One region of the Methylomonas defluvii genome, then DNA from elsewhere that is predicted to be linked to it. Evidence: riboswitches for the same ligand, from Rfam matches in the RefSeq annotation. Region 1 holds a riboswitch; each other region holds the start of a gene.

What was found. A riboswitch is a leader RNA that binds a small molecule or an ion and turns the genes downstream of it on or off. The one in region 1 is predicted to bind cyclic di-GMP.
Region 2: it holds a riboswitch for cyclic di-GMP, as region 1 does, so the genes downstream of both, QLH52_RS22255 (hypothetical protein) here and QLH52_RS19155 (hypothetical protein) in region 1, are expected to answer to the same signal.
Region 3: it holds a riboswitch for cyclic di-GMP, as region 1 does, so the genes downstream of both, QLH52_RS13320 (hypothetical protein) here and QLH52_RS19155 (hypothetical protein) in region 1, are expected to answer to the same signal.

What each region holds. Positions count from the first base shown of each region.
Region 1 covers NZ_JAXARY010000021.1:13,803-17,081, reverse strand. The annotation lists gene QLH52_RS19160 (hypothetical protein) at 1-653, opposite strand, end outside; gene QLH52_RS19155 (hypothetical protein) at 754-1,545, opposite strand; cyclic di-GMP riboswitch class I at 1,585-1,663, opposite strand; gene QLH52_RS19150 (type II secretion system protein M) at 2,360-2,875, opposite strand; gene gspL (type II secretion system protein GspL) at 2,856-3,279, opposite strand, start outside.
Region 2 covers NZ_JAXARY010000030.1:23,929-27,207, reverse strand. The annotation lists gene QLH52_RS22265 (hypothetical protein) at 91-474, opposite strand; partial or broken gene QLH52_RS22260 (IS5/IS1182 family transposase) at 587-691, opposite strand; cyclic di-GMP riboswitch class I at 1,174-1,248, shown strand; gene QLH52_RS22255 (hypothetical protein) at 1,675-2,424, shown strand; gene QLH52_RS22250 (hypothetical protein) at 2,621-3,279, shown strand, end outside.
Region 3 covers NZ_JAXARY010000011.1:125,016-128,294, reverse strand. The annotation lists gene QLH52_RS13325 (hypothetical protein) at 1-344, opposite strand, end outside; gene QLH52_RS13320 (hypothetical protein) at 664-1,452, opposite strand; cyclic di-GMP riboswitch class I at 1,522-1,600, opposite strand; gene QLH52_RS13315 (TonB-dependent siderophore receptor) at 1,679-3,279, opposite strand, start outside.

The DNA.
Region 1 (3,279 bases):
TGCGCTCTTTGTAAAGCCACATACAAGTTATCGGAAACCGGCACGCCAAATACCAAGGCCGCCGCAGGCACCACGTTCAGAGCCGCGTCGGCAGCCACTGGATCAACCGCAGAAGCGTTTGAAGGTTTGTTTGGGCCAACAAACAATTTTGGCTCAACATCGGAAATACCGGCATCGGACAGCACGTTGGTCAGGTTAGCGCCGCTGGCGTTGCAAAACCAAGTGTTGGTCGCGCCTTGTTGCGTGCAGTTACCGTTGTCGATACGCATCGCCGCAATCGCCACGCCGTCGATCAGCGGGTTAACGCCTTGCGCAGAACCGCCGGCAGAACGTTTGTGGAACAGGACTTTAGCCGTGGTTGCCGCAGAACCGTTGACGGTCAGGCCGGGTACGTTAGTAGAGTTCAGTGTGCAGAAATAAGCACTATGGTTTTTACCTTCGGAACCCGCTGTACCGTTATCTTTAAATACATCCAAAGTACCGGCGTCGCACAAGTTCACAAACAAGGCAGCCAGGGCTTTGTCTTGCGCGCTAGCGCCGGACATGAAGATTTCGATATCCGGCGTAACGCTTGGCGCATGCGCGGATGCGCCTTGCGAAAAACCTGCCAGAGAAGCCACTGCGATAGCAGCAGACAATAATTGCTTTTTCATTGTATATCTCTCAATGGATTAAATTTAAAGTGTGAGCCGACCCGTTCATGAAGGGGGAACCAGCAAAACAGAATCCGGCCGGCTCAAGCCGCTTACGGAATTAAACCGCCAGCGATTTACGACGAGTGGCGCGCAGTACACCCATCAGACCGGCGCCGAACATCCAAACCGCAGCAGGTAGTGGCACAGCAGCAGGCGCAGCGGTATAGGTCAAAGAACCGACGTTGCCGTTGATTGCGAAATTCCATACGCCTGGGAAAGTGACTAATTCGCCGGTGTCGAAGTCATCGGCATTGGCTCTTTCGCGAACAAAAGACAATGCTGTGCCTAACTGACCTTGCGCGGTAAATGGCAAGGCAGTTTGGAAATCGTTACCGTAAACAGCTGTGTATCCTTGCTGGCCGACAGTTTTGAAGGTACTCAAGTTGTTGCTGTTAGCATCTTGAGTTTGGATATAGCTGACCAAATCATTCCATTTACCCATCGTGTTGCTAATGTCTGGAGCGTTCGCGTCGATGCTGGATGGTGAAGGCACTACAGAAGTGGTGTAAAAACCAAATTTAGCTAAGTCGGTCAATTCATTCAATACACCATGACCACCAGAAACACCCCAGGCAACGTTGTTGCCGGCAGTGTAAGCAGCAGCGAACGATTGGAAGTTGTTGTCGCTCAGTGTGAATGACAATGGTTGGCTAGGATTAGCCAAAAATTGTTCAACAGTGATGCCCAAATCCAGCGTGTAAGAGTTTTGTGCTGTGTAGTTAACCAGGTTAAACAAAAACTCACTACCGTCTGCTGTTGCATCGCCGATAGCTTGGATACGCGCTTCCGCGGCGCCTGAAGCGGCCGCTGCCAATACTGCAACTGCCAACAATTTTTTAGACAATTTCATTTTTAAAACCTCATGTTTAAATTTCGATTAATGACATAAGGTGACAGCCCAGCCGTCTTGACCTGCAAGACCCGTGACTTTCCGTCCCCGCTTCACAACGAGTTTGGCTTTTACACGCTTTAGATTGCACTCGACACCATCTAACATCCTGACAGCGCCGCTTTGTTGCCCCCGCTACCATGTTCCGCCTAGCCTCCTCCCTATCCTCTTCCTTCGCCGCTCCTTGTTCGTGCCGTCCATGTTCCCTAGTTGCTCCCGAATCTTTGCTGAACGGCCGTTCCTCAACCCCTCAACTTGGCGCGAATTATTCCAGAGCAATAGCGGCGTTTCGGTTACAGCATTGTTAAATTAACGTGACATGTAATACATCTGTATTACAAAGCCGGCCGCTAACACGAAAATTCAGCGGATGACCGGGCGGGAGGGAGTGATGAAATCTAAGATTCTATTTGCGGGGGTCGCATCAGTGCGATTCAGTTAAGGAAGAAACCCCTTTTCCTCCGGGAGAAGCTGGGAATGCGGGAATCAAATAAACTATTTTCGGTGTAGCCTAGGTATTAGTGGCCGCTAGCTCTCGACGGCAAGGGCCTTGCTGACTATTGAGCAAGTTAGTTAAACCCAAAAAGTCCGTCATGCCGCCGGGATAAGGGCGTCCGGTGCCATGGATGGCAAGCTTCGAACTCTGCGTGCGCTGAACACGGCATTCCCCGACAAGCAAACGCCTTGCGACCGCTTCACCAATCGATTGGGAACACTGGGCTCCCGCCTGCGCGGGAGCGACGGACGTTAAAGGCCAGGCTAATATGAAGGCGGGCTAAACAACGCCCAACAAGACTTTGGCGTTAACGATACCGTCCGCATCGGCCGGTTTTTCCACATCGATTTGCAGCACTTGCAAGCGGTGTTTGGTTTCCAAAATTGTCAACCATGACATCAGTCGGTCGAAGGCCAGATTTTCCAGCCAGACGCTGACTTTGTCCTCGCCTTCCGGTGACAGATGTTTGATCGCCGGTTTTATATCCAGCTGTTGGCTGCTGAAATCGACTAACGCCAGCGGCGATTGATTACCGCCATCCACTGCCGGCGTATCAACCGCGGCTTGTTGCCGCAAAGCCGCCGCTTCGTTGCCGACTTGTTGTAAATAGCTATAGATTTGCCTTTGCGCCTGGATTTTTAGCGTCAGCAAGCGGCTTTGTTCAGCAATTGGTTGGTAAAACAGCAGGTATGCGCCATACACCAGTACGACCAATAAACCGCCCAGCCCCAGCACTCGCTCTCTGGGTGATAGTTCAGCAAAACGCTGGGTTAAGTCATTTTTCGCGAATCTCAAGTTGCGCCTCCACGCCGTTTGCGCCGCTGTCGGCCGATTGAATTTTGACCTGCATGCTGCTTTGCAACTGCTGTTTAAATTGCTCCAGCTGGCCGATGTCTTCGGCAACCACATGCAACTGCAAACCTCCGTTCAGAAAATTGAGTTTTTTCAAATGCACAGCCGGCGTGTCTTTTAATACCAAGCCTGACCGGTAAAACAAGCGCATGAAACCGCTACCGATGACATCGTGTTGTTTTCTGAGCTGCGCCAATTGTTGCTCGGCTTGGGCTTTGACATTGACGATGCGCTTAACCTCGGGAAAGGTCTGTTTGAACAAGGCTTGGGTTTTAGCTTCCCACTCGCTCAGCTCGGCTTGCTGTTGCCAGTAGGTGTGCAATAAGGCGTAGCTCTGCACCGCCAAG
Region 2 (3,279 bases), on a different contig from region 1:
GATTGCCGCTCGAGCAGTTAAAAACTGATTAGGGTTTTGTCCGCGACTTATTGACGGCCTCCTAGCACAAAATGCATAAGGTGTGGAAACTCAAGCCTTGGCTTTTTTATCCTTACGGATGCCCCGGACCGCATACGTCCTGGCTTTATCTTTGGCGGTTTCCGCAAAGAAGGTCTTCCAGGTCTCGCCGCCTCTGTCGGCAATTGCCGCCGAAATATCCTTAAATAAACTGATACCTTCCAACACCATTGTCGGGGTAAAACCATAATCGTGGGTGAGGTAGTAACTGATGCTCATCAGATAGGTTTTTTCTCTACTCATGAGCTTGATCAGACGCTGCTTTTGTTTATCGTAGACATAGTAAGAGGTCAGCGCCAGCAGGCTCAGGCCAAAAAATTTCGTCCACAACAAAATGTAGGCATCGTCTTCATAGAGCTTCTGACCCTTGTTCAAAATGGCATCGGTTTTATTCATATGTATCCTCGGTGAAAGTGTCGGGCATCTTAATTTAAGTTTGAAAATTTTGTGTTGGAAATATTGGATAGTGTCGTCATAACACAGCCGCCCAAAGCGCAATACCGCGTAACTACAAGGCTACCAAGAACCAAGCGATGTTTTTAGCTTAACCAGTAGCTATGCCATGCCATCGCCTTAAATGCAAAAAAGCCTTCTCCACCTGATGGCAAAGGCGATTAGAGGAATCAACCTTTTTCTGGGGCTGAGTGATTTTCATCGACAATTGACAGATGACTAAAGCTCTGGCGAGGCCGGTCGTCGATTGCCGACGAAGTCATGATACGCATGAGAATGTTGGATTATTATTTCGGAGTTCGTTCCAGCACCCTGATTTTTAAGCACCCAGCTTGGTATATCACTACCCAAACTGATGACTTTTACCCTTACGGCGCAAACTCAAAGCTGCCGCCATAATCTCTTAAAAAAAATAAGGGATATAACCCACAATACGCGAAATAACACACTCTGCATAGCGTTATAGCCATCTAAAACCCCAGAAAACCGCCACACTTATTACTACTCCACCCTATCAAACAAAACAGCCTATCGCATTGTTTTATATGAACATAACCATAGAAAAACACTAGCAACCCTTGCTCAAATATATTTTGGCGCATGTTTTGCTTTATAAATAGTGCTGCACCCACCTGGGCGCAGCCACCAAGTCGCCACACTCGTCGCAAGGCGGGGCCGGAAAGCTGCGGATCTGATTCAGATAGTCGAGCTGCCTCTTATGAGCGGGTAAGAGAAGGGTCTAGCCGGTCGAGATTCATACACCGACAACTACCCATAGCGCTCGCTCACTGGTCAGGAATAGTTTGTTGTATCACCTGATTAGCTAAACCCGTTGTTTAACTCACTACGCAAGCAAGCCCGGTATTTAAAACTCTTTGGACGGTCTCTCTCGCAACCATAGCGTAGCGTGATCAATTCAGGAATATTGAAATACATAGCGGTTTTAAGGCTGTTCAAATTGCGCGGGAAGCCATCGGCCCAGCACTTACCGTACGCAAAGGACCGGAAAGTAAGAGGCTGACATCGCGGCATCCGGCGCAGGTGCGTTAGGCAACGACTCGCAAAGGGAATTGCGAAACATTGAATGTCGCCGGTAAAACCTACCGGTAAAAATCTTCGTCTTACTATGAAAGGAATTGAAATATGTCTGTTAACACGAAACATGCGCCTGCCTTGAAAAAGGTCGCTGCAACACTTGCTATTTCACTTTTAGGCCTCGGCAATGTACAAGCCGAGACCGTAAACGGCACCATCTATAAAACCGTCGACCCGGTTCACGGCGCCGGCACCACAATCGATTTCTACTCGTTCTCCTTGTCATCAGCTGCCAATGTGATAATCGATGTCCTGGCGAATGAAGGCTACGCAGCGGGCTGGGGCGCGCATCCCGGCGCGTATGTCGATATAAACGGCGACGGCGAACTGACACTGGCAGATAGCCAATTCCGCATTTTTCAGGACACAGTCTCACTGACTACCGAAATCGTCAGCGGCGACGACAGCCCAGCTTACACCATACCCGGCAATACCGGCGGATGGGCCGATGGCAGCTTGTTGAGCCGAGACTCCTACCTGGCTACTGCATTGGACGTGGGCAATTACATTATTGCTTTTGGCGATTACTCTCTAACCATCGAAGAAGCTGTGCTGGGCTTCAACAAGGGCGACACCATCACCGGTGCGACCGGCGTCAACCCGATAACGGGCGCCACCGGTCAGGATCATTTCGATTATCAAATTACCCTGACCGCCACCGACTACGTCACCGGAGCCAGCCTGCCTTTGACCATCACCGGCGAGGGTGTTAGCGCAGTGCCGGTGCCAGGGGCCGTTTGGTTGTTCGGTTCTGCATTAATGGGATTCAGTGTATTAGGCAAACGCCGCACCGCGTAACCCCGGCAAACAAGAGCGAAAAGGTCAGCCGACATCAGCTGTCGACTCACCCCTCGCAATGCATGTCTAAACCCTTTGGAGATGTCTATCTTTTGGCTGCCAGGCCCGAAATACTCAGACAAATCCAAATTAAACAGCAACTTAAATCTACCACAATCGTAAACAACGATGTGGTAGATATTGGAGACACTCAAAAATGAACATCGATTTACAAACTATTTTTAAAATCACCCTATCGTCCGCCGCGCTAACCCTTGCCGTTGCTCAACCTGCGACGGCGGCTTGGTCAGGCGCCGATAACACTCTCGAGCTGGGCACCAGCATCTCAAACCCTAGTTTTAATTCCAGCAATTTGGGCTTCGCGGGCAATCCGTCTCTGTCCAATGATGGTTGGGGCATGCAAGGTGCATTTACCAACTTCTATTTGAGCTCATCAGCCCAATCCGTGACTGTCGACGCGCGTTCGTCCGCCGCAAACTTTCCGGCCTTTTCAATTTTCAGAACCAATGTGGCTTATTCGGGTGAAACGGTCGGCGTCGATACACCGGCTGAGCTAACCGGCCAAATTCACAAATTTAACTCGGTCGGCCAAGCCGGCGATCCAGGCATTATGTGGGCAACCGGCGCGGACGGCATTGTCGAAACCCTGGGCTACGTCAGTTCCTCAAGCAAAAACTACGTTAACTCTTTCGGCGGCGTCATCGACTCCGGCGCCCACGATGTCAGTATCGACAATCTGTATGAAACCGGCGTATCCGGCACTATAGGCGTCACCGGCAACCCTGCTTTTGCCAACACCAAAAGATTCGCGACCTTGACACTGAACGACTTGCAAGCTGGCTGGTATGCCGTGTT
Region 3 (3,279 bases), on a different contig from region 1:
CCCAAAGTTTGCCGGTCGGCATCGTAGCGTAGCGAAAAATCGCCGTTGACCAAGCCGGCTCCAGTCGGCGGCCAGTTCGGCGCATAAAAACCCTGCACGCCTGTCATGCCCACTTGTGCCCCGGCCACGCCGGCCAGCGTGATGGTATCGATGGCAAAATCGGCTGATGTGGCTTTGACGTAACGCTGGCTGGCTTGCGGACTAGGATCGTTACCGATAGCCGTCAACTCAAACACCTGATTGAGTCCGGAAATCTCGGTGGTATTGAGTTGGCTAAGCAAATGGTCGCCGGTATTGGCCGGATTATCAGCATTGGACGTTGCCGTACTCCAAAACGTCGACAAGTAATAGCCCCCAGCGCATTCCGGTCCAGGTTCATCGTAAACGTACCGCCGGAAGGTGCATTCAATAGCGTGGCCTCAGCGCTTGCTGAGGCAATTCCCATACCGATGGCTAGCATCGCCCGCACGACCAAAGCGGGATAGCCACAGTTTTTGTTGATCTTCATAAAATCCCTATCAGCGGATGGTCAGAATAAGCCCTCTCCCTGCCTGAATACACAAGCGGCCGTAGTCGGCGGCATGCAGGCACGAAGAGGAATTTGTTGCCGAAAGTCCGGGCCCGAAGCGAATCTTGCCGACCGCTCCAAGCCCATGTTGCGCGTTAAGCCGCGACCGAGGCTTTTCTACGACTTGCACCCAGCAAGCCCAGCAGCCCGCTGCCGAACATCCAGACCGCCGCCGGTACCGGTACCGCCGATGGCGCCGTACTGGGAGCCAGGCTAAAAGTACCGACCACGGCATTGGTATTGGCGCCAACCAAACCGGCCCACAAACCGGTCCATTGCAAGTCGCCGCTCAGTAGTAATTCGCCATTGCCGTTCAGCGACTCGGAGACGTTGGTCAGCTTCAAGAAATTTTGGTAGCCAAAACCGGTATCGTAGGTTTTGATATTCCAGGTGCTTCCGGTTTTTACCAGGCTAAAGTCGTAGGGCGTCAAAATGCCGCTGCCGCCTTGGCTGGTCAACAACCAGGCGCCACTCAGACCGATTTGACCGACCGAGGTATTGCCGGCGTCCATCGTCGTGGCTTGTTCGGTACGGCCATAGGGACCAGCAGCCGGATAGCTGTTGGTCGTGGTGTTGGCATTAACCGCAAACGACATCGCGGTGCTGGCGGTTGCCGATAGCGTCGTTCCGCCCGTGGTTGCACCGGTGATACCCAATAAATTATCGCTGGCGCCCCAATGTTTCGCGACAATCCAGCCATTCGGATACCCGCTGCCGACATTGACCGATGCCGCTGCAAAAGCCGCATTGTTGATGGTGATGGTGGCATCACCGGTGACTTGTGCGGCGCTGGCAGTAGCAGGCGCCAAAGCGGCGGCCAATGCGCTGAAGGCGAGCAGGCTGGCGCTTACCAGTTGAGTGCGGTTGTAATGCAAGATTGTCATTTTTTATTCCTTAATAGTACGGTTAAAGTTAATCCGCAAATTGCGACCCGGAGTATGGGTCTTTAACTTGCAGGTAACCCGGCTGTCTTAATCTCCAAGACCCGTGGCTTTCCGGCTCCGTCTCGCGGCGGATGTGGCATGTTTGTCGCGGTCCTTACGACATCACTCTAAATCCCTGAGTGAGGTGCTCCTGAAAAACTCCTGTGGCAAATAGCTAAAGACGGCATCAATATTTGATTGAAAAACTCAGAAACCCGGCGCGGCCGGGCGCCGGCGCCACCCGGCCCTCGAAATAGCCATAGGGCTGAAAATAATCCTCATCGCTGAGATTCTTGACCGTGGCCGCCCATTGGAAACGCCCGGTTTCGTAAGCCAACGCCGCGTCGAAGCTGTGGTAGCCGGCGGTTTTAAAGCGATTGTTATTGGATAAATAAGCGCCGGCGCGGGCGTACACGCCGAAACCCAAGCTAAAACCTTGCAACTCATCTTGCTGAAAACGGTAATGCGCCCAGAGCCGCCCGGCATCCTCCGGAACTTGAGCCAAGCGATTGCCGGCAGCCACCCCGGCTTTGTCGTCCATGAAGCGGGCGTCGGTATGCGCATAGTTAGCCAGCACGCTGAAGCCCTCGACCGGTTGCCAGAGCAAATCCATTTCGATACCGCGCGAGCGTTGCTGCCCTGCCGCGACCGAACGCCGCAGGAAATCGCTACTGTCGGTGACCGCGACCTGGCTACGCTCAATTTGGTACAGCGCCAGTTGGCCGCTGAATTGATTCGCAAAATTGAACTTCAAGCCGGTTTCCAGATGATTCGACAATTCCGGCGCCGGCGTATCGACGAAATTGACAAACGGTTGGCCGCGCATGCCTTCGCTGTAGGAAACAAACCAGGAAACCTCCTCGTTCAGATCGATCACGCCGCCGAGGCGCGGCAACCATTTCAGCGTATCCGTTGTCTCGTGCACACCGGTTTGCGCATTATTAAAATCGATGCCAACCTTGCCCAGCCTAAGACCGGACAGCCAATGCAAACGCCGGTACAGCGTGCTTTGCCACTGCAGGTAAGCGCCGTAAGTGAGGTTTTCGATGAACTGATTTTCCTGGCCAGGACCGGGTACGGCATAAGGGGAGTCAAATATCGGTGCCCGCAAATCGACCGTACCAACACCAAAACCCAAGGCGCCGAAATCGCCCTCGATAAAGCCGGCATCTTGCAAACGACTGTAATCAGCGCCCAACAAAAGATTGTTTTCGCTGGGACCCAACTTAAATTTGCCCTGTAAATTGCCCAATACGCTACGTTCATGCTGTTCTTGAAACAATTCGGCATTCACCAATGCCCAGCTCGATACCGGCAGTAAAGGCCGGTCCGCGATCAGGCCATCGCTTCCGAACAAGGTCTGAATTTTCTCGTCGAATTTAGCCTGCGCATAGCGCGCCTTCAGGTTTAAGTGCCAGCTCCGGGTGAGCTGCCGGTCCAGCGTCGCCCATACCGCATCGGCATCCGAATGGCTATCGGGCAGATTGGCCGGCCCCGGGAACAAGTCGGGCCGGGTAGCAAAATCGCCGGCGATGCTGCCGGTGGCGGGCAAGCCCTGGTACTCCGGTTGCTGCCAACGCGACAGTTTGGCTTGGATCGTCAAACGGGTTTGGTCGTTATCGGTCAGCGTCAGGGCCGGGTTAAGGTTAAAACGCTGCGTTTCGATTATGTCGATGTTATGTCTGGCGTTGGTATATTCGCCGGTCATGCGCAACAAAATATTGGCGTTTAGCGGTTGATTGATATCGAAATACGGCTGATAAAAGCTGTGGCTGCCGATTCTAAAAC